One region of the Lysinibacillus sp. JNUCC-52 genome, then DNA from elsewhere that is predicted to be linked to it. Evidence: riboswitches for the same ligand, from Rfam matches in the RefSeq annotation. Region 1 holds a riboswitch; each other region holds the start of a gene.

Region 1 (7,481 bases):
CCGTTTTCTTGTTGAGGATACCGCTAAAATATTAAGGAAAATGCGCGGTTTATTTAAGATTTTTAGCCTTCGGGAAAAAAATTGCTTAATTTGCTAAAAAGTGTTGTATTTTTTGTGAAGAGTAGTAAGATTGAGATGGAAAAAACGTTCTTTAAAATATGGATAATTTGTGTCGAACGTCCTTTAAAAGAACGGGATAATATTATATAATTAATTGTAATTTAATTAATGGAACTGCCGATAGGCAAAATTTGGAGGTCATTTTTCATGTCGAACAACGTTACAACTGTAAGTTCTCCATGGTCAGCTTTCTCTGGTCCTAACTTAGGATATGTGATGGAGCAATACGACTTATTCTTACAGTCTCCTGAAGAAGTAGAACCGGAGTTAGTATCATTATTCCAACAATTTGGTGCACCAGTAGAAGTAGAAGGTGATGTAGCTGTAGTAAGTGGTTCAGCAGCTCCTGCTGGCGATTATAAAAAGGTATTGGCAGCTGTAAAATTAGCTGATGTAATTCGTACTCAAGGGCATTTAGCAGCAGATATTTATCCTTTAAAAAATCGTGCACTTCAAACAGCACAAATTGAAGAAAGTGCTTTCAACTTAAGTCCTGCGGATTTAGCAGAAATACCTGCTGCTATCTTCTTCAAAGATGTGCCAGCGGGCGTGAAAAATGGTAAGGATGCAATAGACTTTTTAAAATCTGTATATACAGATAAAGTAGCATTTGAATACGGTCATGTTGTAGCAACTGAAGAACGTGAATGGATTCAAGCTCAAGTTGAATCTGGTTCTTTAAAACAAGCTCTAACTTCAGATGAGAAAAAAGCGCTTTTAGATCGTTTAACACGTGTTGAAAACTTTGAAAAATTCATTCACAAAACATTTGTTGGTCAAAAACGTTTCTCTGGTGAAGGATTAGATACTCAAATCGTCCTTTTTGATGAAATTTTAAAAACAGTAGAAGCAAATAATGTTGAAAATGTTCGTATAGGAATGGCTCACCGTGGTCGTCTAAATGTCCTAACACATATTTTAAATAAACCATATGACATGATGTTCTCAGACTTTGCACATGTTTCGAACGATTTATTTATGCCAGAGCATGGTCGACTAGAAATTACAAAAGGTTGGACTGGCGATGTGAAATACCACATGGGTGCTTCATACACTCGTGAATCAGGTATGAACGTAAAACTAGCTTATAACCCTTCTCACTTAGAAGTTGGAAATCCAGTTGTATTAGGTGCTACTCGTGCAACACAGGATGATACATCTAAACCAGGGCAAGCTGTCCACAATCCCGCTAAAGGCCTAGGTATTCTTGTGCACGGTGATGCTGCTTTCCCAGGTCAAGGTATTGTAACGGAAGTATTAAACTATTCGAAAACAGAAGGTTTCTCAACAGGTGGAACAATTCATATCATTGCAAATAATATGATTGGATTCACTACGGAGCTTCAAGACTCTCGTTCTTCTGTTTATTCTTCTGACCCAGCTAAAGGTTATGAAGTACCTGTTGTTCATGTGAACGCAGACAGCCCAGAAGCTGTATCTCAAGTAGGTCGTTTTGCAGCAAGCTACCGTCAAAAATTCGGTAAAGATATTGTTGTTGACTTAATTGGTTACCGTCGACATGGTCATAATGAAACAGATGACCCAACTGTAACAAATCCAGAGACGTACAAACTTGTAGCAAAACATGAGACTATTCGTGCATTATATGGTGCACAATTAGTAGCAGAAGGTTTAGTTACTGCAGAAGAGGTTGCGGCACTTGATTCAGCTATTTATGCGGAAATGCAAGTTGCTTACGATCACGTAAAAGAAATGGCAGAAAAAGATGAACACAAACATGTAGAAATGCCAGAAGAATTAAAAATTAACTTCCCACAAATCGATACAGCAGTAGGTGCTGAACGTTTAGAAACGATTAATGAAGAACTATTAGTATTTGAACAAAACTTCGAGCCACAAAAGAAATTAGGCAAAATTTTAGAAAAACGTCGTGATGCATTTGCGTCTGCAAAAATTGATTGGGGCCATGCTGAAACATTAGCATACGCAACAATAATTCAAGATGGCACTCCAGTACGATTTACTGGTCAAGATGCTCAACGTGGTACATTCTCACAGCGTCATTTAGTATTACATGACAAAAATAATGGTAACGTATTTACACCACTTCACCACATTTCTGGTGCAAGCGCTTCATTTACGGTACACAATTCACCATTAACAGAAGCTGGGGTTGTTGGGTTTGAATACGGTTACAATTTAGAAAAAGGCAACGTACTTTCAGTATGGGAAGCACAATTTGGTGACTTTGCGAATATGGCTCAAGTGATGTTTGATAACTTCATTTCAGGGGCACGTTCTAAATGGGGCCAAAAATCAGGCTTAGTTATTCTTTTACCTCACGGGTATGAAGGCCAAGGTCCTGAACACTCTTCAAGCCGTATGGAGCGTTACTTACAAATGTCTGCTGAAAATAACTGGTTTGTGGCAAACTGCTCAAATGCAGGAAACTACTACCACCTATTACGTCGTCAAGCAGCAATGTTAGAAACAGAAGGTGTGCGTCCATTAGTTGTTGTATCACCAAAATCATTACTTCGTCATCCATTAGCTGCAGCAAATGCTGAACAATTAGCAAATGGCGCATTCCAAGAAGTAATCGAACAACCAGGTTTAGGCTCAAAAACTAAATCTGTTGAACGAATTGTATTAGGTACTGGTAAAGTAATGATTGACTTAGCAGACCGCGTGAAAGATGGAGAAGGCTTCGATCACTTACACATTGTTCGTGTAGAGCAACTTTACCCATTCCCAACGACGCAAGTTGCTGATATTATTGCTAAGTATCCAAATGTTAAAGAAATTGTATGGGTACAAGAAGAACCTAAAAACCAAGGTACTTGGAATTACGCATTGGAAACATTATATGAACTATCTGAAGGTAAAAAGCTTCGTTATGTAGGTCGTCCTGCAATGAGCTCAACTTCAGAAGGTGATGCAGATTCTCATAAAGCAGCTCAATCAGCTCTAATTGAAGAAGCAGTTGCTGAAACGGTAAAAGTAAACTAAACATATCATTATTACTGGAAGCTGGGCTACGTGCCTAAGGCGGTAGCCCTTTATGTGCATGAAACGCATGCACGTTAATCAAAGGAGGAAATGAAAGTGGCTGAAATTAAAGTCCCTGAATTAGCAGAATCGATTACAGAAGGTAGTATTGCACAGTGGGTTAAAAAAGTGGGCGACCGCGTGGAAAAAGGTGAATTCATCGTTGAACTTGAAACAGATAAAGTAAATGCTGAAATCATTTCTGAAGAAGCTGGGGTGTTAACACAAATTTTAGCTGAAGAAGGCGATACTGTTCTTGTAGGCCAAGTAATCGCAGTTGTAGAAGCGGGCGAAGGTGCGGCACCTGCACCAGCAGCAACACCAGTTGCAGAAGCTCCAACACCAGCGGCTGCTCAAGCTGTAGCTGCACCAACACCAGCAGCAGCACCTGTTGTGGAAGAAACTTCTGGCGAACGTGTAATCGCATCTCCTGCAGCACGTAAACTTGCTCGTGAAAAAGGAATCGATCTTGCAGCTGTATCTCCAGTTGATCCACAAGGTCGTGTACGTGTACAAGATGTTGCAGCTCATGGTACAGCACCTGTAGCAGCACCTCAAGCTAAACCAGCTGCAGCGCCACAAGCAGCAGTAGCTGTAGATAATTCACGTGTAACAGTTGAAAAAATGAGCCGTCGTCGTCAAACAATCGCTAAACGTCTATTAGAAGTTAAGCAATCGACTGCTATGCTTACAACATTCAATGAAGTTGATATGACTAATGTTATGGCATTACGTTCTCGTAAAAAAGATCAATTCTTTGAGTCTACAGGCTCTAAACTTGGTTTCATGTCATTCTTCACAAAAGCTGTTGTTGCAGCACTTAAAAAATACCCTTATGTGAATGCTCAAATCGTTGGCGATGAAATTCACTTAAATAACTTCTTTGATATTGGTGTAGCTGTATCAACTGAAGAAGGTTTAGTAGTACCAGTTGTTCGTGATGCAGACCGTAAAAACTTCGCTGAAATTGAGGATTCAATTGCAGACCTAGCTAAAAAAGCACGCGATAAAAAATTAGGTTTAGCTGATCTTCAAGGTGGTTCATTCACTATTACAAATGGCGGTGTATTCGGTTCATTAATGTCAACACCTATTATGAACGGTACACAAGCGGCTATTTTAGGAATGCACTCAATTAAAAAACGTCCAGTAGAAGTAAATGGTGAAGTAGAAATTCGCCCAATGATGTACTTAGCATTATCTTATGACCACCGTATTATCGATGGTAAAGATTCTGTAGGCTTCCTTAAAACTGTTAAAGAGTTACTTGAAAATCCAGAAGATTTATTATTAAATTCTTAATTCAATAAATGACATGCCAAAACCCTACAAAATGAACTGTTTTGTAGGGTTTTTTGTAGTCCGTTTAATTTAAGATGTACTTTCGAAAAAATACTTCATGGTCTAAAGGGCCTTTGTTGAACTTAAAAATAGATTCTTATGGTTTATAATTATTGTTTTTAATAATAAAAATTTGTGAAATAATGCCAAACGTTTTTAATGATATTCTACTTAATTTATGGATTTAAGAAGGATTATAGGCTAATTTTGTCATTAGTCAGAAAAATGATAAAACTATCTTGACGAATATGCTAGCTTTATAGTAATATCTATATAACAATTAAATAAACAAACCTCACTTTTGTTTTTCGTGAGGTAGAGGCGCGGTATTTATTAGTCCATTGCTGAGTTAAAGCAAGCGAAGACGTAATGGAGAAGGAAATATCGCCGAAGTATAAAAGGAGCTCGTACTTTTATGCTGGGTCTGCAGTGAATAAGTGCAGGACTGTCCTAGTAAATATAATTCCAGTTTACTAGGTTGTGCTATCTCGGAAACATGGAAATTATAGTGAGGATTTGGGCAACTGTTAATAAAAGGTAAGACCTAAGTTCAGAACTTAGGTCTTTTTTTGTACAGTTGCTTTATTTTTTTTACAGAAAAGGGGAGTTTTAGATGAAAAGAAAATGGTTGTTATTTATGTTAACAGCAATGACAGCAATCCTGTTAGCGGCTTGTGGTACTAGTGACAAGGATGAAAAAGCAACAGGAGATGGTGCAAAGGATGAAAGCGGTGGAGAATTCCGCATTGGGATGGAAGCAGGTTATCCACCATTTAACTGGACACAGCAAGATGATTCTAACGGCGCAGTAAAAATTGCTGATAATGCAGAGTATGCAGGCGGCTATGATGTACAAATGGCGAAAAAAATCGCTGACGGTTTAGGCAAAAAACTAGTCGTTGTAAAAATGGAATGGGATGGTTTAGTACCTGCGCTTCAATCCAAAAAAATTGATGCAATTGTAGCAGGGATGTCTCCAACAGAAGAACGTAAACAAACAATTGATTTCACTGAAAACTACTATACTTCTGATTTCGTAATGGTTATTAAAAAAGGTAGCAAGTATGAAAATGCCAAATCAATTCAAGATTTCTCAGGTGCAAAAGTTACATCTCAGCTAAATACATCGAACTATAATGTTATCGATCAAATTAAAGGTGTAGAAAAGCAAACAGCGATGGAAAACTTCTCTGCAATGCGTGTAGCTTTAGAAGCTGGCAAAATTGATGGCTATGTAGCTGAACGTCCAGAAGGTATTTCAGCAGCAGCAGCTAATGATAAATTTACATTTGTATCATTTGAAGAAGGATTTGATACAGATATTTCTAATACTTCTATTGCAGTAGGTTTACGTAAAGGTGACGCGAGTCTAGAGAAAATCAATGAAATTTTAAAAGGTATTTCAGAAGATGATCGCCAAAAAATTATGGAAGAAGCTATTTTGCAACAACCAGCAGCACAGTAATATCACTGGAGCTGTCCTAATCGAAAAAATAGTATACTGAGCTGTCTTCTCGTATGCTATTTTTTCATATTCAAGCAGTGTTTTACTTCAAAAGTTTAAGTGACTTTGGGACAGTCTCTATTATAAATTTGTTGATTCAGAGAGAAAGTCAAACTGAATAATGCATGTCTAAGAAGTGTGTCACATAATTTGAATAAAGCTTATTCATTCAAATGAAAAGATGATTTCGCTAAGGCATAATTGATATCAAGCAACAACACGTTGTTAGGAGGAACATCATGAGTTTAGAATGGATTATTTCTATTATAGAAAACAACTGGCAAATGTTTTTACGAGGAGCGTATTATACGTTACTCATTTCAACAATCAGTACAATTATTGGTGCATTCATCGGATTTTTTATTGGGATTATGCATACCATTCCAGTTCGTAAAAAAAGTATAAAACATATTTTATTAAAATGTATTAATTTTATACTGACATGCTATGTTGAATTTTTCCGTGGTACACCAATGATTGTACAAGCAATGGTCGTATATTACGGACTAGATATTGCCTTTGGCATCGATATGCACTTTATTACTGCTGGTATTTTAGTCGTTTCATTGAATACGGGTGCGTATATGGCTGAAATCGTACGTGGTGGGATTGTCTCAATCGATAAAGGACAATACGAGGCTGCTTCTGCGATTGGCATGGGGCATGTGCAAATTATGATGCATGTTGTATTACCGCAAGTTGCACGTAACATTTTACCTGCAACAGGTAACCAATTAATTATGAATATTAAAGATACTGCTGTTTTAAGTGTAATTAGTGTAACAGAATTATTCTTCCAAACAAAATCGATTTCGGGTAATAACTTCCGTTATTTCGAATCTTTCTTTGTCGCATGTGTGCTTTACTTCATCATGACATTTACGGCTTCAAGAATTCTGCTATATGTAGAAAAACGTCTTGATGGACCTGATGCTTATCAAAAAGAACTGAAAGAAATAGACTAGGGGGAACGAACAAATGGCAATCATTCAAATAGATCATTTAAGTAAATCATTTGGTCGTAACCAAGTATTAAAAGATGTGAATTTTAAAGTAGAAAAGGGAGAGGTTGTATGTTTAATCGGTTCATCAGGATCAGGTAAATCAACCCTTCTGCGTTGCATCAATTTACTTGAAACACCAAATGGTGGAGAAATTATTTATAAAGGGGAAAATATTTTACACGAAAAGCATAACATTCAAGCTTATCGGACGCATCTGGGAATGGTTTTCCAACAGTTTAATTTGTTTAATAATCACAATGTGTTAAAAAATTGTACTGTAGGACAGGTTAAAGTTTTAAAACGTTCGAAAGAAGAAGCTGAGAAGACTGCTTTGAAATATCTTAAAATAGTTGGGATGGACCAATATGTTAATGCAAAGCCACGCCAGCTTTCGGGTGGTCAAAAGCAACGGGTGGCAATTGCTCGAGCACTATCTATGAATCCTGATGTGATGTTATTTGATGAACCTACCTCTGCTCTAGATCCAGAAATGGTTGGGGAAG
Region 2 (7,481 bases), 1.6 Mb from region 1:
GTTATTTCGTTCAACTATTTATATAAGGGTATTCGAATCAAGAAATGAGGTATTAAATATGGAATTTAAAAAAATATTAGTTGCAGGTAGCGGTGTATTAGGAAGTCAAATTGCCTTTCAAACTGCATTTTCTGGATATGAAGTGCATGTATATGACATTAACGATGATGCTATTGCATCAGCGCAACAGCGTATGGAATCGTTATCGAACACATACGGAGAATATTTTAACGATACGGCACGTGCAGCTAAAGCGTTAACAAGCTTTTCGTTTTACACAGATTTAGCACAGGCAGTATCTGATGTAGATTTAGTAATTGAAGCTGTACCAGAACGTATTGAAATTAAACAATCATTTTATACGCAATTAGCAAAAGTAGCACCAGCAAAAACTGTTTTCGCATCCAATTCTTCAACACTGCTACCTAGTCAGTTTGCTCAATTTACAGGACGACCTGAGAAGTTTTTAGCATTACATTTTGCAAATACAATTTGGAAAAACAATACAGCCGAAATAATGGGTCATGCTGGTACTGATCCACAGTACACGGAACAAGTCGTTGAATTTGCACGTACGATTGGCATGATTCCATTCCATTTAAAGAAAGAACAACCAGGCTATATTTTAAATACATTATCTGTTCCCTTTTTAAGTGCTGGGATGGGGCTTTGGGCAAATGATATTGCAGACCCACATACAATTGATAAAAACTGGATGATTTCAACAGGCTCACCATTAGGTCCTTTCGGCTTTTTAGATATAGTTGGCATGGAGACACCATATAACTTAAATATGATGAAAGCGGAAATAGATCCAATGGCAAAAATCATTGCGGAAAAAATTAAAGCAGAGTATATTGATTTAGGGAAAATGGGTGCTTCTTCAGGGGAAGGTTTTTATAAATATCCGAATCCAGCGTATTTGGATAAAGACTTCCTTAAACAAAATTAATTTGGGACAAAAGAGAAAAAGTGTTAGATTGCTTACATCAATCTAACACTTTTTTCTGCGACGTTGTTGTCTGCTTGCAAAGGTATTTTATAAATCCGAAAAAGTGGGTGGTTTCTTCTTGAAGCCTTTTGTCGTAATAAAAGCATAAATAAAACCGATTGCTAGCCACAAAAAGCCTATCTTCAATGTCATCGGTGATAAATTAATAAATAAGTAGAAACAAATACCGAATCCTAACCCTGGAATTAATAAGTATCGAATTATTTTCTTTTCTTTTTTTCGGAAGAAGTAATATACGATTACTGATAAGTTAACAAACATAAATCCTGTCAGACCACCAAAGTTCATTAATTCTGCTACGAAATTCGCTGATAAAAACAGCGCTCCTAAAACACTAATGACACACATTAATAAAATATTGTATATTGGTGTTTGATATTTTGGATGTAAATGTGTGAAAAACTTTTTGGAAAGTACCTCATCACGCCCCATACTGAACATTAAACGAGATGCACTTGCTTGACCTGTTAAACCAGCTGTTATTGTCGATACAATAATTGCAACAGTATAAAGCGTTGCAAGAACGGCACCACCTGCTTTTTCCGCTATATCAAATAGAGCCGTATCAGCTGAGCTAAAGTTTGTCACATCAGGCCATACGAGCTGTGCTACATAAGCTTGTCCAATAAAAATAAGTCCTCCAATTAAACAAGCTAAAATAGCTGCCTTCCAAATATCATCTTTTGGATTAACTGCCTCTTCTGAAAGCGTTGTAATCGAATCAAACCCTAAAAATGAAAAGCAGGCCATTGCTGCACCAGAAATAATGGCAGACATAACGAATTTTTCATCGTTGAAGAATGGTACAACAGAAAAGAGCGACGTACTACTTTCCCCACCAACAATTGTCTTTACACAAAAAATCACGAAAATAACGACTACAATTCCCATAAATATAACGAGGATTTGATTTGTTTTTGCAGCGATACCAATCCCTAGAATATTTACAGTCGTAATAATACCTGCAATTAATAAGACCCATACCCAATACGGAACAGATGGTATTAAGGCATTCGCATATGAAGCACCTACCATAAATACAATGAGGGGCACTAAAACATAGTCCATAAACATTGCCCACCCTGCAAAAAAACCTAAATGCGGATTAATTGCACGTTGCGTATATGTATAAGTGGACCCTCCATTTGGAAAAACAGCAGCCATTCGACCGTAACTATAGGCAGAAAACATCATGGCAACCATCGCAATCAAGTAGGCTAATGGCAACATGCCGCCTGTAGACTCTGCTGCAAAGCCATAAATATAAGCTGGCGCAATCGGTGTCATAAAAGCAATACCATATATGACTAAATCTTTTAATGTTAAAACACGCTTTAACTGTGGTGTATGATTATTGGCTGTTTGACTCATAGTCTATTTCCTCTCACACATTCACTGGGTTGCTTTTTGCTAGTTCTTCCGTTACTAAATCAATTACTTCATCAGTGCTCATCACTTGGCAATAAATTTGATTCATAATCATAATTTCTGCATCATGAAGCTGTTGCGTTGCTGCTGCACATGCATCTTCAACTAAAATAACTTCAAAGCCTGCGTCAGCTAAGCTGCGAACGGTTGAAGCAACACATTGGTCAGTTACAACGCCTGTACAAACTACTGTTTCAATGCCCATATTGCGCAGTAAAAATTCATAATTCGTTCCACTTAATACGCTATCTGTCGTTTTATTGACTACAATTTCATCATCAAGTGGCTTTAGCTCCTCCACCATCTCCGCTCCTGGGTCACCGATAGGCAATAAAATATTGTTCCAACCTGGACGTCGTTGTACTGGAGAACGATCTCGTCCATCTTTATGATGGCAAGCAATACGACCAAATGTTACTTCTAATTTATTTGTACGGAAAAACTCTAAAAGTTTTTTATTGTTCGGAATTGTTAAAGTGTCGATACGATTAAAGAAGTATTCCCATTGTTCAAACATGCCCTTTTCTCTTGCAACTTGTGCATCTAATCCATCTCGGCTAATAAACTGATGTTGCATATCTACGATTAGTAATGCTGTTTTATCTGGGTTCACGTTTATTTTTTGACCGTCAGTCGGTAAAAATTCATAATATAATGTTGATGTATTTTCCATAATAATTCCTCCAAATTCCCTCTATTTCCGATATGTTATAGATAAATAAAAAGACAGATTCTTTGTGCAAAAGAATCTGTCTAATACAAAAATGATCTACTCATTTAGAAACTAAAAATGAATCGACCATTTAAAATTCCCACTGTTTGTCTAAACAGAGATAGCACAACTTCATAAACAGCTATGTTTATGAAGACAGTCCTGCAGCTATTCGCTACAGACCCAGCATATGATGGCGAGAACTCACCATACACTTCGGCGACATTTCCTTCTACCTAATCTCTTCGTCTTCTCGGACTCCATTAGGTACTGTTAACTGTCGCGCCTCTACCTCACTATCGGAAAAGTGAGGTTTATTTAATTGTTTGAAATAATTATATTATTGCATTTTTTCTATGTCAACGATAAATTTACTATGTTTCATAAGATTTACTGCGCCTTATTATAAAAAAATGACAAATAAAACGCTTTCATACAATAATTAATTGAAATAAATATAACAATAATCGAACAATTTATTCTTCCGAGTGCCTGCTATTTCAGCTGGATGGATAAAGCTTCAAAGCAACTCCTATTTTATAAAAAACCACCAATTAAAACGCAAGGGCATTTTAATTGATGGTTAAATCAATGTTATATAGTTTCGCTTACATTCGCTATATTCTCTTTTTTGAGCATTAACATAACAATAAAGGACATACAATATAAGCCTGCTAAGTAAAGCATCGCAACTTTCATATCATAACTTTGTAAAATATAGCCGACAAGGATAGGTGAAAAACCGCCTATCGCTCGACCAAAGTTAAAGATTGTGTTTGTTGCCGTACTTCGAATTTGAACGGGATATAGACTACCAATCAACGCTCCATATCCAGCGAACATGCCATTTGAGAAGAATCCAACAATTGCGCCACCGATTAGAACACCCACACTACCAGTAGCATAAGAGTATAAGAATACAGCGCATGCTGAGGCAATAAGGAAGACGCCAAAGGCACGCTTTGCGCCAAATCGGTCTAAAAATAGTCCAAAGGTTAACATACCAACAATCATGCCTACAGCTGTACTAATTGTCCATATCGCAGAGCTTGAAACAGATAAGCCTTGCGACTGTTGCAGCATTGATGGTAACCAAATCATTAATCCGTTGTAACCAGCAATTTGAACTGTTGCCATTATAATTAGTGAAATTGTTGTAATCGCTGTTCGTGGCGTTTCAAACAATTGTACCAACTTACCCTTTTCAGCTTTCTTACTAGCCTTTTTATTTTTCTGAGCGGCAAGCCACTCAGGAGATTCGTCTAAATTTTTTCTTACGATAAAGGCAAAAATAACAGGTACTACTCCAACAAAGAATAATGCTCTCCATCCTAAAGTAGGAAGAATGATTGCACTTAGTAATGCTGCTAAAATAACGCCATACTGCGCACCTACACTGACATAGGAAGATGCACGCCCTTGTTTATTTTTCGGCCAAGCTTCTGCAACAAGCGCCATACCAATACCGTATTCTCCCCCAGCACCTATTCCTGCAATAAATCTAAATAGATACACTTGTTCAATGCTAGTCGCTAATCCTGTTAACGCTGTACCAATTGCAAACAAGATGACGGTATACGTAAAGACCTTTACCCTGCCATACTTATCTGCTAAAACGCCGAAAACAATTCCTCCTAATAGCATCCCTACATTCGTTATAGAAGAAATAAGTCCTCCCGTTGCTAAATCAATGTTAAATTCCGCAATAATCATTGTCATCGCAAATGAGATAAACATGATGTCCATGCCTTCTAATGTTAAACCTGCTACCGATGCGACCACGGTTTTTTTTCGATAATCCATTCTACTCTCCTCCAGTATGTTCTAGATGAAATAAATCTCTTTTATTTACGAATGAATGGATGTATCTATATAAATATAACGTTTCCATTCTCCTTTTAAGCCTCACGGGACTTCCTTTAAAAGAGGTACGTTAGTTGTGTACTCACAGCTAAAATGCAAAATAAATGCCCTTTCGTCAGATTGGACAAAAGGGCATGAATAAACAAAGATATTATAAAAATAATAACTTAAAACATCATATAGCCCTTCTCAGCCTCTCTGGACCGTATTAAAGGTTACTTATTTCAAAAGATATCTTAGCAAAGTTATCTATATTTTTATACAAGAAAATTTTGGTAATAACAACTTGAAACCTTTTCTAGTATGGCTTTAAGCTTATATAAAAAAATTTTAAGCAGTTGCTCACACGAAAACAATTAGTCAAGATAGACGGAGATTGTTTTATTACTTCAAGTCATTTTTCCTTATATATGAAATTGCTCCACACTCACGAAGAAGTGGAATCGAGCCAATTTTCTTCATCATATTTGGTTTTTGCTTATTTTATTAAAGTCCCACTTCGTTAGCTCAATAAATTCAACAAAAAACAGCTTTATTCATTTTTTAATACAAAAAGAACGAATCCCATTAATAAGAATTCGTTCTTGCTAAATAATGATATTAACTCCACATGTTAATTAGCAAACAGAGCAAAGCACTGTTCGGCATTAGTGATAGTTAGGAGATTATGTCAGTGTCCTGTCATTCTTATCTTTAGGCTAAAGTCTAAATACGCATTAATGCGCCATTAGGCTTTGGTAAATCATGATCTGTTATTTGATTCATTTTACAAAAATGTTTAAAAAATCGTTGTGCTAGCTCTTGTTCTGTTGGTTCACTCTTCAACGAAACGATATCAAGTAAAATTTGAGCCATCCATACATTATCAAAATAACGGTATTTACCTGAATTCCATGTCATTTTGTCAGGGGATTTTTTGTCTGTATAATACTTCCATAAAAGTAATTGATTCGATTCCTGTTCTGAAAGTTGGAGTTTGTATTTTGAATGGGCAGGAATATTTCCATCTTCACACAGCTTACCGATAAAATCTTCATTCACCATATAGACACCTATGATACGTCTGTCTTTTTCAGGCATGCCAGGATCTAGTGCTGTTAACAGGACAGCGCTATTTTGGTGCATGCGGATAGGTTTGTTTGGCTTCCCCTTGTTATTACCACTTTTTATTGCGCCTGAAAAAACCTTCCACTCTGAAACAGAACTATTTTGTTCTTCTATGTCACATCTAAAAACCATTTGTGATTCAGGATGGAGTTTATAATGTTTCATAAGTTTTTCGTGTTCTAATCGAAGTTTCAGGTTTTTTCGCTGTAGTTTTTTTTCTTCTTCCTTCTTCCTTTCTTCCTCTTTTCTTTCCATTTCCTTTATTTGTATTATTTTTTCGATTAAATGAGCATCACTTTTATCATGTAGTTTTAGGTACTTTCCAAATACATCAGGGAAAACAAACATTTTATTTTCCGACGCAAAATGTATTTCAATAATAGACTCATTATGTTTAACTATACTACCCATGCCAAAACGCTTATGTGTAACTTTTTTATTGATTAGATTCATTATTCTAATCCTCCTTTTGGAATAAAAACGCGGTTACTATTAGATAGTAAATTAATTAGACCTATTATCTTAAAAGCTTAAATAACTGTTTTAAATTTTTTCCTTTGTCTTAAGATAAAGGATATAAAAAAAACGTATCCGAATTCTATCTGCAAAAAAGGTCAGCGAAATTCGAAATACGATTTGAAAAAAACAACTATAAGACTATTATAACATTTTTTAAAAAAATCACAAATTTATTATTGACACCATATTTTATTATGAGGTAAAATAAAAAATTACTCTCTAAACCTTCATGAAGGAAGACCATTATAAAAAGTCACGAAACTTATGGAAAGCCCCTATAAAAAGCAACTAATTTCCTGTGATAAGCATAGGATTTCTTCATGAAATAAATCAATGATATTTTCCAATTAAGTTCCATATAAAAAGACCCCCATTTCGCAAAAGTTATTTGCAAAATCAGGGTCTGTATGGAACTTTTCTATTTTTAAAATTATAATCCGTATTGTTTAAAAATTATATGTGTAACCCATATATTAAGCTAACTCCAACCATGCAACTGCTTCACAATGCGTGGAGTGCGGGAACATATCGACAGGTTGAATTTCCTGTGTTTTGTATCCGCCATCTTCCAATATGCGAAGGTCACGTGCGAGTGTTGCTGGGTTACAGGATACATAAACAACTCGTTTTGGACGTTGCTCTAAAATCGTTTGTAAAAGTGCCTCATCGCACCCTTTACGTGGTGGGTCTACAACAAGGACATCTGCTTCTTTGCCTTTCTTATACCAGCGTGGAATCACTTCCTCTGCTGGACCTGCCTCGAAGTACGTATTTGTAAAGCCGTTAAGCTCTGCGTTGCGTTTTGCATCTTCAATAGCTTGTGGAACGATTTCGACACCC
Region 3 (7,481 bases), 970 kb from region 1:
TTTGATTTCTTAATGGGATCGCTTGGCTATACCGTATTATTTATTTGGTTAATTATTGCGATTGCCCATTTGAAATCACGAAAAAAACAATCACAAAACACAAGCGCCTATGAAGTGAAATGGTTTCCGTATACAACTTGGATAGCCATAATTGCGTTAAGTGCCATACTCATTGGGATTATTTTTACAACATCCATTATCGTGACAGGCATCACTTTAGCAATTTACATTTTTATTACATTAACGTATGTATTTAAAGGCCGACATCAAGTAAATTAATTGGTGTCATTTATGTATCCGACATGTTTTTCATAAAATATACATTGCAGGCAGATTGTTCGCTCAAGCTATTTTATCCATGCTATACTACAACCATAGTAAGATTTAAGGAGGATTTCAAATGGCAATTGTACATGCAACAGATGCAACGTTTCAAGATGATATTAAAGAAGGCTTAGTATTAGTCGACTTTTGGGCTGCTTGGTGTGGACCATGTAAAATGATCGGACCAGTTCTTGAAGAAATGGATGCTGCAGGTAGTGCAGCTAAAATCGTAAAAGTAGATGTGGATAACAACCAAGGTACTGCAGCACAATACCAAATCATGTCTATCCCTTCATTGCTTTTATTCAAAAACGGTGAATTAGTAGATAAAACTGTTGGTTTCCAACCTAAAGAAGCATTAGAAGCTTTCATCGCAAAACATGCTTAATTTGTAAAATAAAGAGCTGAGCCATCTTTAGATGTGCTTGGCTTTTTTTCGTTATATAATAGATAGAGGAATTTCAATAAACGCTCGTTTATTAATAAATTTTCTTATTTTGTTGTAATATCTTTTGAGCGATTTACGATGAGAGACAAAAGAGAATGGAACGAAATGGCAATTATTAGATAGGCATCAAAAAAGGGGGGCAGGTAGGCGATGAATGATTTAATTAAACGTAAGCTTGATATTCTACCAGATCAGCCTGGCTGCTATTTGATGAAGGATCGACAAGGGACAATTATTTATGTAGGTAAGGCCAAGGTACTTAAAAACCGAGTGCGCTCGTATTTTACAGGAACACATGAAGGGAAAACACAGCGCCTTGTTGGTGAGATTGAGGATTTTGAGTACATTGTGACTTCTTCGAATTTAGAGGCACTTATTCTAGAGTTAAACCTTATTAAGCTACACGATCCTAAATACAATATCATGCTAACGGATGATAAAACGTATCCGTATATTAAAATTACGAACGAAAAATATCCACGGCTTATTACAACACGTAAAGTAAAAAAAGATAAAGCAAAATACTTTGGTCCTTATCCAAATGCGTATGCAGCAAGTGAAACAAAAAAGTTGCTCGATAGACTCTATCCGCTACGTAAATGTGTACAATTACCATCAAAAGTTTGCTTGTATTACCATATGGGACAATGCTTAGCACCGTGTGTAAAAGAAATTGATGCTCAAGTATATCACGATATGATTGAAGATATGACGAAGTTTTTAAATGGTGGTGTGGAGTCAGTAAAAAAAGAGCTTGAACAGAAAATGTTAGCTGCCGCGGAGCAACTAGAGTTTGAGCGAGCGAAGGAGTTCCGCGATCAAATTGCACATATAGAAACGGTTATGCAAAAGCAAAAAATTGTGTCCAGTGATACAACGAACCGCGATGTATTCGGTTATGCAGTTGAAAAGGGTTGGATGTGTGTGCAAGTATTTTTCGTTCGTCAAGGTAAGTTGATTGAACGAGATGTTTCGATTTTCCCGATTTATCAGGATGTTGAAGAAGAATTTTTAACATTTGTCGGACGCTTTTATGAAAAGCCTGAGCATATAAAGCCTAAGGAAATTTTTATTCCTCCGTCGATAGATACAGCAATTTTAACGGAATTATTAGCGGTTAAAGTGCTAACACCGAAGCGAGGGCAAAAAAAAGAATTAGTAGATTTAGCTATGAAAAATGCTGAAATTGCAGTGGCGGCGAAATTCCAGCTAATTGAGCGACAGGAAGAGCGTACAATAGGTGCTTGCGAGGCACTCGGGGAAGCGATGGGAATTTCAGCACCTCTCCGCATTGAAGCTTTTGATAATAGTCATATGCATGGTGCTGATGCGGTATCAGCAATGGTTGTATTTATTGATGGTAAGCCTGCTAAGAAGGAATATCGTAAATATAAAACACGCACTGCCGCAAAACATGATGATTATGGAGCAATGCAAGAAGTGATACGTCGCCGTTACACAAGAGTATTAAAAGAAGGCTTGCCATTGCCTGATTTAGTTCTAATAGATGGTGGTAAAGGACAGATGGAAGTCGCGCGAGAAGTGTTAGAGGACGAGCTTGGACTTGTTATCCCAATTGCTGGCTTAGCAAAAGATGAAAAACATAATACATCCCAGCTTTTATTTGGTGATCCACCTGAGGTCATTGCATTAAAGCGGACAAGTGACGGGTTTTATTTACTTCAGCGTATTCAGGACGAGGTACACCGTTTTGCGATTACATTTTTACGCCAACAGCATGAGAAAAATGCTATTCAATCTGTTCTCGATGGCATTGAAGGTGTTGGGCCAAAACGCAAGCAACAATTATTGAAGCACTTTGGTTCAGTTAAAAAGATTCGTGAAGCAAGTGAGCTTGCACTTCAAGAAGCGGGAATACCTGCGAACTTAGCGAACAGTATTTACAATTATTTTCAGCAACAGACGTTGTCAAAGGATTAGACATGTGCTAAGGTTGTGATAGAACAAAGCAGTGAAAAACTGATATGTTCTATTACACTTTAGATGAAGAATATGTGGGCAGAGCATATATTTTCATAAAGGTAAAAATGAATAATTTCACTATTTTAAGTGATGATAGAGGTGCAAGATTCAATAGTAGCACATTGAAGGATGGACAAATCCAATGATGGTGTGTGAAAGGGGAGCTTGCCGAAGTGAAGTATCGTTGTTTCCGATACTTTGCTGGTTTTGCATTTAATAGATGTAAGACTGTCGAATCTTGACGTTTCGGAGAGCTATCACACATGCGCAAGCTTTTTATTGTACATGTTGCAGGCAGCTTTCACGTTATGTGAAGGCTGCCTTTTTGCTGTTCTAGAGACGAATCGATAAAAGGAGAATGATAATAATGGCGAGTATTGTATTAAAGTTTGGCGGACCAGCAATCGCTTCAACCGAGCAAATTCAAGAGGTCGCTAAAATAGCGATAGCCAAAAAAGAGCTTGGCTATGATGTTGTAGTAGTGACAGCTGCGATGGGACGCACAGCAAAAGACTTAGCAAAGATGGTACGTGATATATCAGACGATGCTTCTAAACGTGAAATGGATGTACTACTTTCGACGAGTTCACAACTCGCAAGTGCCCTTTTTGCAATTGCTTTACAGGAGGCGGGCTATGATGCAGTATCTTTGACTGGCTGGCAGGCTGGTGTGCAAACAGATGGGAAACACTTTCATGCACGTATCGACCATATCGATGTGTGCCGTATGAAAGAACATTTGATACAAGGACAAATTGTCGTTGTTGCGGGAGAGCAGGGCATTTCTAGTGCAAATAATATTACAACGCTTGGTAAAGGTGGAGCCGAAACAACGGCAGTAGCCATTGCAGCTGCATTAGAAGCGGAACGTGTGGACATTTATACAAATGTAGATGGTGTTTATACAGCAGATCCTCGGTTTATAAAAAAAGCAAGAAAGCTAAAGGAGATTTCATATGATGAAATGCTTGAACTGTCCCATTTAGGTTCACATATTTTACATCCACGGGCAGTGGAGCTTGCTAAAAAGTTTCAAATGCCTGTCATTATTCGTTCAAGTGTAGAAGATATAGCAGGTACTTTATTGAAGGAGGAAGTTGAAATGGAGAAAAATTTAATCGTACGTGGTGTTGCTTATGAGTCTGATATCATTCGCTTAACTATCGGTTATGATACATACTCAACTGCATCGTTAGCAGATATGTTTGCTATCCTAGCAGAGAATCGCATTAATGTTGATATTATTGTGCAAGCTATTATTGAAGGTGTGAGACCATCTGTATCATTTACCATTTTAAAAGAAGAGTTTGCTGATGCTTTACGTGTACTAGAGGATAGTAAATTATCACTTGGTTTTAGCTTTGCAGATTTTGAAATTGGACTAGCGAAAGTTTCGATTATTGGATCAGGCATGGCGTCAAATCCAGGTGTTGCAGCACGAATGTTTGATCGCTTACGTCGAGAAGAAATTGCAGTAAAAATGGTCAGTACTTCTGAGATTAAAGTTTCTGTTGTTGTCCCACAGGACGAAATGATTCGCGCTGCAAACGCATTACATGATGAGTTTAATTTAGCAGAAGAGATTCACGAATAGTAGCTTTCTATAGATAACTACATAGGTTGATTTCCGCTACGGGCGGGCGCTTTCCGCGGGCACAAACGTAAGCCGTCACCTTGGCTAACGCGAAATGCCCGCGTCTTACGTTTTGTACGTTCTCATCAGGAGTCGCCCGCCTCCGCTTATCAACGCAACCAGGAATATGCCGATGGATACCTATAATAAAAAAAGACAAAAGGCATGTTGCCTTTTGTCGACGCTGAAAAAGGATTGCTTTTCTAACAAAATCGCAATACTTACAAGCTTATCTATTTGGTATTGTATTCATAATACGCTCTTTAACATCCCATTTAACTGTAAACATGACTTGCTGTTGCTTTTCGCGCTTCTCATCATAACATTCCGTTAAGTATCCTTTTGATTGTTGGATTTGTTCAGCAATAAACCCTGCTTCCAATCTAAAGCTCCGATTTTGAATTTGCAAAAGGGTTGGCTCATTTGTTAAATGGAAAATACGTCCATCCTTAGACTCCTTTGTCAATTCAAGAGTACCCCAGCACGCATCCGCGAAAAATGCGATAAGTTCATCTTGACTTTTACAAGGGAACTTCCGTGCAAGCTCTTTTCCAGCCCAATATAGTACGTCATCTTCATGTTTACCGAGAATAGATGATAGAATATGATCACGGATTAACTCATATCCAAATGGTGAGATTGTATTAGATGGATTATTTAACATAGAAATCCTTCTTTCTTAGAATTTTCTTATAATTCAGCGTCAATAAAGTAAAGGTAGAATTTTCGAGAAGAAACGACACGTTATGTACTAGATTGCTTCTATAATGAGGGCTATTAAAAACTCTATGTTACCTTGACGCTCGTAGCTCTTGAGAGTACAATAAACATGTCATAATATTGTACCATGATGAAATACACAGTCAATGGAGTATCATTTACAAAATGGTGACTTCTTTTGTTGTGCTATTTTAAGTACTAAGGGGGGTAACAGTCTTGTCGAAAGATCGAGAGTTTTTATGGCGTCGCTTACATTCTCTACTTGGTATCATTCCAGTAGGTCTGTTTTTAACGATGCACCTATTCATTAACTTTACAGCAGTAGGCGGAGCAGAGAGCTACAATGATGCAACCGCAGTAATGGAAAAGATTCCATTTCTTATCCTAGTAGAGTGGATTGTCATCTATATTCCATTAATGTTCCACGCATTTTATGGTGTGTACATCGCATTCACTGCTACACCAAATACAGGGCGTTTCAGCACATACCGTAACTGGATGTTCTCATTACAACGCTTCACAGGTGTATTTTTAGTAATCTTCATTGCATGGCATATTTTCCAAACTCGTATTCAAAAAGCGCTTGGTACACACGTTGATTACGACATGATGGCAAATATCGTAAATAATCCATTTATGCTTGGATTCTATATTGTTGGTATTATATCAGCAACTTTCCACTTATCAAATGGCTTATGGGCATTCCTAGTAAGCTGGGGTATCACACAATCTCCTCAGTCTCAAAAGATTGCTACTTATGTAACAAACGTTCTTTTCGTAATTCTAAGTGTAGTTGGTGTGGCTGCTATTTTAGCTTTCGTTTAATTTAATAAAAGCTACTATAATAGTGCATGCAATCATTGCAATTTTTTAAGAGGAGTGAGAAATAATCATGGCGAAAAGCAAAATAATTGTTGTCGGCGGCGGTTTAGCTGGTCTGATGGCAACGATTAAAGCAGCTGAAGTTGGTACTGAAGTTGATTTATTCTCATTAGTTCCTGTAAAACGCTCACACTCTGTATGTGCGCAAGGCGGAATTAATGGTGCCGTAAATACAAAAGGTGAAGGGGATTCTCCTTGGATTCACTTTGATGATACAGTATATGGTGGGGATTTCTTAGCAAACCAACCACCTGTTAAAGGTATGTGTGATGCAGCCCCTGGTATTATTCACTTAATGGACCGTATGGGTGTAATGTTCAACCGTACGCCAGAAGGTTTACTTGATTTCCGTCGTTTCGGTGGTACGTTAATGCACCGTACAGCATTCTCAGGTGCAACAACTGGTCAGCAATTACTATACGCGTTGGACGAGCAAGTTCGTTCTCACGAAGTAGCTGGATTAGTTAACAAATATGAGCACTGGGAATTCCTTGGTGTGGTTATTGATGATGACGGCGTTTGCCGCGGTATCGTAGCACAAAATATGCGTACAGAAGAAATTAAATCATTCCGTGCAGACGCTGTAATTATGGCGACTGGTGGCCCTGGTATTATCTTCGGTAAAACAACAAACTCTGTTATTAACACAGGTTCTGCTGCTTCTATCGTATACCAACAAGGTGCTTCATACGCGAATGGTGAGTTCATTCAAATTCACCCTACAGCGATTCCTGGGGACGACAAAAACCGTCTAATGTCAGAATCTGCACGTGGTGAAGGTGGACGTATTTGGACATACAAAGACGGTAAACCTTGGTATTTCTTAGAAGAAAAGTATCCTGCATATGGTAACTTAGTACCACGTGATATTGCTACACGTGAAATTTTCGACGTTTGTGTAAACCAAAAGCTTGGTATTAACGGCGAAAACATGGTATACCTAGATCTTTCTCATAAAGATCCACATGAGTTAGACGTTAAACTTGGTGGTATCATTGAAATCTACGAAAAATTCGTAGGTGATGACCCACGTAAATTACCAATGAAAATTTTCCCAGCAGTTCACTATTCAATGGGTGGATTATGGGTTGATTACAACCAAATGACTGAAATTCCTGGTCTATTTGCAGCAGGTGAATGTGATTACTCACAACATGGCGCAAACCGTCTAGGTGCAAACTCATTGCTATCTGCTATTTATGGTGGTATGGTTGCTGGACCAAATGCAGTTGATTATGTGAAACATCTTAAAAAGCATGCTGAAGATTTATCTCAAGATATTTTCGATGCACGTGTTAATGAAGAGCAAGCTAAATGGGATTCTATCATGAAAATGGACGGCACAGAAAACGCTTACCTACTTCATAAAGAACTTGGTGAGTTAATGACAGCTACAATGACTGTTGTACGCTTTAACGACCAACTTGAAGAAACTTACAAAAAACTTGGCGAATTCCAAAAACGTTGGGAAAACATCAATATCAACGATAC
Region 4 (7,481 bases), 2.2 Mb from region 1:
GGGGTATAGCCAAGCGGTAAGGCAACGGATTTTGATTCCGTCATGCCTAGGTTCGAATCCTAGTACCCCAGCCATTTTTCATTTATTAATAATATGAGCCATTAGCTCAGTTGGTAGAGCATCTGACTTTTAATCAGAGGGTCGAAGGTTCGAGTCCTTCATGGCTCATCATATTTGCGGGTGTGGCGGAATTGGCAGACGCACTAGACTTAGGATCTAGCGCCGCAAGGCGTGGGGGTTCGACTCCCTTCACCCGCACCATTTATTTTATTTACAAATTACATAATTGCCAGGATAAATAATCTTATGCACATGCGGAAGTAGTTCAGTGGTAGAACACCACCTTGCCAAGGTGGGGGTCGCGAGTTCGAACCTCGTCTTCCGCTCCAAATGTGCCGGGGTGGCGGAACTGGCAGACGCACAGGACTTAAAATCCTGCGGTAGGTGACTACCGTGCCGGTTCGATTCCGGCCCTCGGCACCATTTTTTAAATATTAAGCGCCCGTAGCTCAATTGGATAGAGCGTCTGACTACGGATCAGAAGGTTGTGGGTTCGACTCCTGCCGGGCGCGCCATAAAAAGATAAGATAGACAGTAACGGAATGTAGCTCAGCTTGGTAGAGCACTTGGTTTGGGACCAAGGGGTCGTAGGTTCGAATCCTGTCATTCCGACCATCTTTTAAAATTTGGGGCCTTAGCTCAGCTGGGAGAGCGCCTGCCTTGCACGCAGGAGGTCAGCGGTTCGATCCCGCTAGGCTCCACCATATTTATTTCCGGAGGTATACCCAAGTCTGGCTGAAGGGATCGGTCTTGAAAACCGACAGGCGGGTAACACCGCGCGGGGGTTCGAATCCCTCTACCTCCTCCATTTTCTTTTTTCGGGTCAGTAGCTCAGTTGGTAGAGCATTAGATTGAAGCTCTAAGTGTCGGCGGTTCGATTCCGTCCTGACCCACCATATGCGGGTGTAGTTTAATGGTAAAACCTCAGCCTTCCAAGCTGATGTCGTGAGTTCGATTCTCATCACCCGCTCCAAAGAGGGCCTATAGCTCAGCTGGTTAGAGCGCACGCCTGATAAGCGTGAGGTCGATGGTTCGAGTCCATTTAGGCCCATTAAAAAATTATTCCGAAGTAGCTCAGTTGGTAGTAGCACCTGACTGTTAATCAGGTTGTCGCAGGTTCGAGTCCTGCCTTCGGAGCCATGGCCCCTTGGTCAAGCGGTTAAGACACCGCCCTTTCACGGCGGTAACACGGGTTCGAATCCCGTAGGGGTCATCTAGTAAAGCATGTAGCATATTGTTGCTACATGCTTTTTCTTTGTAATTTTTTAAGCTATTCATTTAGTTTTTATAAAATTTTGATGGAGAATTTTTGACTATTGATTTAAATTTGAACAAAGTATTTCATATATAAAAGATGTATGTTTTCTAATGAATTTTTTCATGGAGAATTTATTTCTATTCATCTAATATGAGGGTAGATGGAGGAAAACGACATGAAACTACAAGAGATACAACGTTTTTTAACACTTTATCAAATGGAGCAAAATGAGTCTGCACAATGGCTAACAAATAGATTACAGCAAGTTGAAAATGAAGGACAATATATTCCTTCAACAGAGGAGCTTACTTTTGGTGCACGAGTAGCTTGGCGTAATAGTAATAAATGTATCGGGAGATTATTTTGGCAGTCACTTCATGTTGAGGATGCCCGTGATGTTTTAGATGAGCAAGGGATATTTGAGAAGTTGTTATGTCATATTCAATATGCGACAAATGGTGGTAAAATTCGGCCAACAATAACGGTATTTGCATCTGGTAGAGTAAAGATTTGGAATCATCAGTTGATCCGTTATGCAGGCTATGAGACGGAAGCTGGCATTGTTGGTGACCCACATTCTGTACCATTTACAAAAGTATGTGAATCGCTAGGCTGGCAGGGCGAGGGCACAGCATTTGATGTATTACCACTCGTTATCCAGGTGGATGACCGTCAACCACAATTGTTTTCAATACCACGTGAAGATGTACTAGAAGTTGTAATTCGCCATCCTGAGCACCCACAAGTGGAGGAACTAGCGTTGAAATGGTATGCGGTGCCGATTATTTCAAGCATGCGTTTTCAAATGGCTGGAATCGACTTTCAAGCGGCTCCTTTCAATGGTTGGTATATGGGGACAGAAATTGGGGCACGTAATTTAGCTGATACTGATCGTTATAATATGTTGCCGAAAATCGCTGAAATTTTTGGGCTCGATACGACTAAGCAAGCATCGCTTTGGCGTGATCGCTCATTAGTTGAATTAAATATTGCTGTACTGTTTTCCTTTAAAGAAGATGGTGTAAGTATAGTCGATCATCATACTGCTGCACAGCAATTTAAGTTATTTGAAGAAGCTGAGCAGAAGGCAGGTCGCGACTTAACAGGCAATTGGACTTGGTTGATTCCCCCATTATCACCTGCAACAACGCATATTTTCCATAAGCCTTATGTCAATGTTTATAATACACCGAATTTCTTTTATCAAAAACCGCCTTATTAAAAATGTAAAAAAGCAGCTCATAGTAGGATGAGCTGCTTTTTTTAATTTATATATTCGTTTCTAGAAGCTCTAAATGAGCAGAAGAATAGTAATACTGCAACGACAACGAATAGACAGCCAGCGATGTTCCAACCGCCAAATAAATCATGTAGGTAACCAAATAAAATAGGGCCAACTGCGGCTAATAAATAGCCTAATGATTGTGCAAAGCCCGATAAATCAGCTGCTTCAAATGCCGTACGAGTACGAAGAGTAAAGAACATCATTGCAAGTGAAAATGAAGCGCCACCTGCTAATCCTAGCAATATCATCCACAATACAGCGAGATTAGTCCATTCCATGACAAGGCCAGTAAAGCCGACAACATAAAAAGCAGTAAACATCAAAACGAGAGGTCGTTGTGATGTCATTTTACTAGCGATAATCGGTACAGCTAGAGCCATAGGTACTTGGGAAATTTGCATGATTGAAAACATCCAACCTGCACGATCTGCTGCTATTCCTTGGGCAATATAGATTTCAGGAATCCAAGCTGCAGTTGTATAAAATAATAACGATTGTAAACCCATTGCGCCAGTGACTGCCCAAGTAACTGGTGATTTCCACAGTGGTATACGAGTTTTCGTAGTAGCTACAGTTGGTTCAGGCTTATTAAATTTTAATTGAGGAATCCAAATTAAGATAGTCACGACGACAAGAGCTATAGCGATGGCAAGTGCACCTTGCCAGCCAAGAGATGCATTGGCTATAGGATAACTAATACCAGCGCCAATACCAGCCGTTAAGTTCATGGACATTGTGAAGAATGCCATTAGTAAACCAACATGATAAGGGAATTTTAATTTAAGTAACCCTGGGATGAGGACGTTACCAAATGAAATAGCTACACCTATTATCATTGTACCGAATACGAGTAACCCTGTTGTTCCAAGTGAGCGCAGTACAATCCCAAGTGCTAATAAAATGGTTGATAGAAAAAGAGTTAGTTCTAGTCCTAGTTTTCTTGCAACGATTGGGGCAATAGGTGACACTAGTGCGAATGCAAGCAATGGAATTGTTGTTAGAAAGCCTGCAAGTACGTTAGATATACCGAGATCCTCACGAATGAAGGAAATAATTGGTCCTACAACCGTTAATGGCATACGTAATGTCGAAGCAAGAAAAATTACACCGATAACTAATAAGAGCGTTGTGCCCTTCCAGTTAATCTTTCTGCTAGGATAAGTAGATTCTTCGTTAGTTGTCAAAATAAGTACCTCCCTGATAGAACAGTTATAATTCGAACCACTATAACACTTTATCACATTAATAAAAATAGTAGAATATTCATAAAATACAGAACATTAATCGTTTTATTGAAATGTCTTAGGTCGTATGTTAAACTAAGACACATCATAAATTTAATAATTATATGCCTCATGTTTGTATTGAGGTAGAGGTCGCGGTATTTATAAGTAAGCTAGTGGAGATGACAAGCATTGAAGATGTTAGCTGAAAGGAAATATTGCCGAAGTGTGAGGGGACTTGAAAACCTCATGCTGGGGCTGTCTCCGAAAGGAACAGAACTGTCACGTTGGACAACGTGTTGTGCTATCATTTTGAAGAAACAGAGGATTTACTTAGCCATCACAACGTTCATGTGATGGCATTTTTATTGCCTCTTATAAAAGGAAGGAAGCTTTAACGTGAGTGAAATAAAAGTTAATCAGCTCGGTCATAAAGCACCAGAGTTGAAAAAAGAATTAAAAAGCCGCCATATAACAATGATTTCGTTAGGTGGTACTATCGGAACTGGGCTATTTCTAGCCAGTGGTGGTGCTATAGCACAGGCTGGACCAGGTGGTGCACTTCTTGCTTATGCATTAATCGGCATTATGGTGTACTTTTTAATGACAAGCTTGGGTGAAATGGCAGCTTATATGCCGTCATCAGGTTCATTTAGTACGTATGCAACAAAATTTGTAGATCCAGCGCTTGGCTTTGCACTTGGCTGGAACTACTGGTATAACTGGGCGATTACAATTGCCGCTGAAATTGCAGCAGTTTCTCTTATAATGAAGTACTGGTTCCCAGACAGCTCTTCGGCACTATGGACAGTCATATTTATTGCGATCGTACTAACATTCAATTTACTTTCTGTAAAAAGCTATGGTGAAAGTGAATATTGGTTTGCCATGATAAAAGTTGCGACTGTTATTGTTTTCATTATCGTCAGTCTATTGATGATTTTTGGTATTTTAGGAGGACAAGCACCAGTCGGCTTTACGAATTTCTTTATAAGTGATGGTCCATTCCATGGTGGCTTCCTTGCTACATTCGGCATATTTCTAGCAGCAGGCTTCTCGTTCCAAGGGACAGAGCTATTAGGAATCACTGCTGGGGAAACTGATGATCCTGGTAAAAATATTCCGAAAGCGGTTAAGTCAGTCTTTTGGCGAATTATTTTATTTTACATTTTAGCCATTGCAGCAATTGGGATGTTAATTCCATTTACAGATGCTCGTTTATTATCTGAAGATATTGCTGTTTCACCATTCACACTAGTGTTTGACCGCTTAGGTATTGCCTTTGCTGCATCATTAATGAATGCCATTATATTAACAGCGATGTTGTCTGCAGGTAATTCGGGGTTATATGCATCATCACGTATGTTATGGCAATTAGCAGTAGATGGACACGCACCTAAAATTTTCGCAAAGCTTAGCCGTCGCGGAATTCCGATTTACGCATTACTGCTAACATTAGCAGTCGGTTGCCTAGCATTTTTAGCATCATTCTTTGGTGATGGCGTTGTCTATATGTGGCTTTTAAACGCTTCGGGGATGTCAGGCTTCATTGCATGGCTTGGTATTGCATTTAGTCATTATCGCTTCCGTAGAGCGTATGAAGCGCAAGGCTTAGACCTAAAATTACTACCATATAAAGCAAAGCTGTATCCATTCGGACCACTCTTTGCATTTACATTGTGTATGATTGTTGTAATTGGTCAAAATTATACAGCTTTCACAGGTGATTCGGTTGACTGGTATGGCGTCCTTGTTTCTTATATCGGGATACCACTGTTTATCGCCTTGTGGTTGGGCTATAAAATAAAACATAAAACGAAAATGATTCCACTGCAACAGTGTGATTTAAAAGTAGAGAAATAGAAATGAAAGCTGTCCTATTAATTAGAGGGCAGCTTTTTCGCATTCCTTCCGTATTAATGAATGCTGTAGCGGCATCCAGTATGGCACTAATTCCATTGTATTTTGGTATGAAAAAATACTCCGTACCAACAACAATACTGTCCTCTCTGTTGATCGTGATGGTTGTTTCTTCAAATACGGGTGCATTTTCATTGAATGATATTATCGTAATCCCGATAACATTAGCAATTATAGGGATAGTCATTGCCTATTTAGCAATCCGCAACATCGAAAAGGTAGATGCTTAATAACATAAGTAAAGCCCCTGTATGAAATTACTATACAGGGGCTTTAAAAAGGCCTGGGGAAGCCTGGCGAACCATATTTATTAATTATTCTCAGGCACACTAGCCGTTGGATAAACATCAACAGAAAGCTTGGCAGGTGCCGTTAATTTAGAAAAGCTAATATATAATAGGAAAGAAACCGCACCACCGACAAGCCATGCAATATCCAATCCATTTAGCATTTTTGCAATAGGACCTACATATAACTCCGTATTAATAAACGGAATTTGAATAAAGATAGTTAACAAGTAAATAATCATTGTAGGTATATTAATTTTTCCGAAAATGCCATCCTTCTTGTTGAACTCATCTGGAGGGTAATGTACTCTCTTTAAAATATAAAAATCAGTTAATGTAATCATACTCCAAGGGATAATAAAGAATAAAATAAACCCTAAGTATAATTGGAAATTAGCCATAAAATTGCTTGAGCTCCAAGTTGCAATAATGGCAATAATAATACCAATTGCGATGGAAGTAATTGTCCGTAGTCTCGCAGATGTTTTAAACGTTAAAAAGTTACTTGCAATCGATAATATAATAATGCCTGCTCCATAAATATTTAAGGAGTTAATAACGAGGACACCAAGAGATAATAATAGTGCAATAATGAAACCTAATGAGCCCATATCTTTAATTTGCGCCATAACATTACCATTCACAACCATAGTGGCAATGGCTGCACCTAAAACCATTAACCAAACTGAACTAGCAAAGCTTCCAAGGTAACTATAAGTAAATACCTTTTTAGATTGTGAAGGATGGATAAATCTTGAATGGTCAGATACATATGGACCATATGTAATCTGCCATGTTACACAAATGGAAGTCATTAATAAAAACTGGCTGAAAGAAAAATTACCAGCATTTAAAAGCTCCATTGAAACATTCGTTAAAATCATAATCGACAAAATAATAAATACTACTGTAAAGCCAATTGTATAGATTTTCATCGACTTTTGAAGTAAGCCTTGTCCAAAAATAGCTAGTAATACCATTGGAATTAGACTTACAATAACGGTTACGTTCATATTAAGACCAAGTGTTTCCTGCATACCTTGTCCAACTAGAACGGTATTTGTAGCTCCGTAGCCTAAATACATGATTAGAATGATTAACATTGGCAATATAGCTCCGAAGTAGCCAAATTGTGCTCTACTTTGTACTACTTGCGGTAAACCTGCTTTAGGACCAGTGGCAGAATGGAGTGCCATAATTGCAGCTCCTATGCCGTGTCCTAATAGGATAGCAACAAGTGACCACCAAAAATTCAACCCTAATACGATAGCTAGAGATCCTGTTACAAGTGTTGTTGAAACGGTACTTGCGGCAAACCATGTAAAAAATAGCTCTTTGGCAGTGCCATTACGCTGTTCTAAAGGAATATGTTCATAACTAATTTCCTCGATAGAATTGCTCATAGATACCCTCCCTCTTAATAATTATTTTTAATATAATAATAGTGT

Evidence for each region. Region 1 has a riboswitch for lysine ahead of JNUCC52_RS01795 (transporter substrate-binding domain-containing protein). Riboswitches for the same ligand answer to the same signal wherever they lie in the genome.
Region 2: linked by a shared signal. The riboswitch ahead of JNUCC52_RS16565 (cysteine hydrolase family protein) and the one ahead of JNUCC52_RS01795 (transporter substrate-binding domain-containing protein) in region 1 are both predicted to bind lysine.
Region 3: linked by a shared signal. The riboswitch ahead of JNUCC52_RS19900 (aspartate kinase) and the one ahead of JNUCC52_RS01795 (transporter substrate-binding domain-containing protein) in region 1 are both predicted to bind lysine.
Region 4: linked by a shared signal. The riboswitch ahead of JNUCC52_RS12460 (amino acid permease) and the one ahead of JNUCC52_RS01795 (transporter substrate-binding domain-containing protein) in region 1 are both predicted to bind lysine.

What each region holds. Positions count from the first base shown of each region.
Region 1 is NZ_CP065546.1:312,646-320,126, forward strand. Features, by position in the region: gene JNUCC52_RS01780 (sensor histidine kinase) at 1-35, shown strand, start outside; gene JNUCC52_RS01785 (2-oxoglutarate dehydrogenase E1 component) at 268-3,090, shown strand; gene odhB (2-oxoglutarate dehydrogenase complex dihydrolipoyllysine-residue succinyltransferase) at 3,187-4,431, shown strand; lysine riboswitch at 4,779-4,964, shown strand; gene JNUCC52_RS01795 (transporter substrate-binding domain-containing protein) at 5,084-5,935, shown strand; gene JNUCC52_RS01800 (amino acid ABC transporter permease) at 6,214-6,939, shown strand; gene JNUCC52_RS01805 (amino acid ABC transporter ATP-binding protein) at 6,953-7,481, shown strand, end outside.
Region 2 is NZ_CP065546.1:3,353,419-3,360,899, reverse strand. Features, by position in the region: gene JNUCC52_RS16575 (3-hydroxyacyl-CoA dehydrogenase) at 59-952, shown strand; gene JNUCC52_RS16570 (APC family permease) at 1,040-2,383, opposite strand; gene JNUCC52_RS16565 (cysteine hydrolase family protein) at 2,397-3,113, opposite strand; lysine riboswitch at 3,267-3,451, opposite strand; gene JNUCC52_RS16560 (MFS transporter) at 3,747-4,955, opposite strand; gene JNUCC52_RS16555 (malate synthase) at 5,721-6,575, opposite strand; gene rlmD (23S rRNA (uracil(1939)-C(5))-methyltransferase RlmD) at 7,115-7,481, opposite strand, start outside.
Region 3 is NZ_CP065546.1:4,027,014-4,034,494, forward strand. Features, by position in the region: gene JNUCC52_RS19885 (amino acid permease) at 1-279, shown strand, start outside; gene trxA (thioredoxin) at 401-712, shown strand; gene uvrC (excinuclease ABC subunit UvrC) at 923-2,713, shown strand; lysine riboswitch at 2,842-3,020, shown strand; gene JNUCC52_RS19900 (aspartate kinase) at 3,123-4,349, shown strand; gene JNUCC52_RS19905 (YslB family protein) at 4,618-5,052, opposite strand; gene JNUCC52_RS19910 (succinate dehydrogenase cytochrome b558 subunit) at 5,325-5,933, shown strand; gene sdhA (succinate dehydrogenase flavoprotein subunit) at 6,001-7,481, shown strand, end outside.
Region 4 is NZ_CP065546.1:2,524,289-2,531,769, reverse strand. Features, by position in the region: tRNA gene JNUCC52_RS12540 (tRNA-Gln) at 1-74, shown strand, start outside; tRNA gene JNUCC52_RS12535 (tRNA-Lys) at 96-168, shown strand; tRNA gene JNUCC52_RS12530 (tRNA-Leu) at 177-261, shown strand; tRNA gene JNUCC52_RS12525 (tRNA-Gly) at 315-389, shown strand; tRNA gene JNUCC52_RS12520 (tRNA-Leu) at 395-483, shown strand; tRNA gene JNUCC52_RS12515 (tRNA-Arg) at 499-575, shown strand; tRNA gene JNUCC52_RS12510 (tRNA-Pro) at 599-675, shown strand; tRNA gene JNUCC52_RS12505 (tRNA-Ala) at 689-764, shown strand; tRNA gene JNUCC52_RS12500 (tRNA-Ser) at 776-868, shown strand; tRNA gene JNUCC52_RS12495 (tRNA-Phe) at 881-956, shown strand; tRNA gene JNUCC52_RS12490 (tRNA-Gly) at 960-1,033, shown strand; tRNA gene JNUCC52_RS12485 (tRNA-Ile) at 1,038-1,111, shown strand; tRNA gene JNUCC52_RS12480 (tRNA-Asn) at 1,124-1,200, shown strand; tRNA gene JNUCC52_RS12475 (tRNA-Glu) at 1,202-1,273, shown strand; gene JNUCC52_RS12470 (nitric oxide synthase oxygenase) at 1,494-2,540, shown strand; gene JNUCC52_RS12465 (CynX/NimT family MFS transporter) at 2,582-3,787, opposite strand; lysine riboswitch at 3,966-4,141, shown strand; gene JNUCC52_RS12460 (amino acid permease) at 4,226-5,689, shown strand; partial or broken gene JNUCC52_RS12455 (ABC transporter permease) at 5,731-5,976, shown strand; gene JNUCC52_RS12450 (purine-cytosine permease family protein) at 6,057-7,436, opposite strand.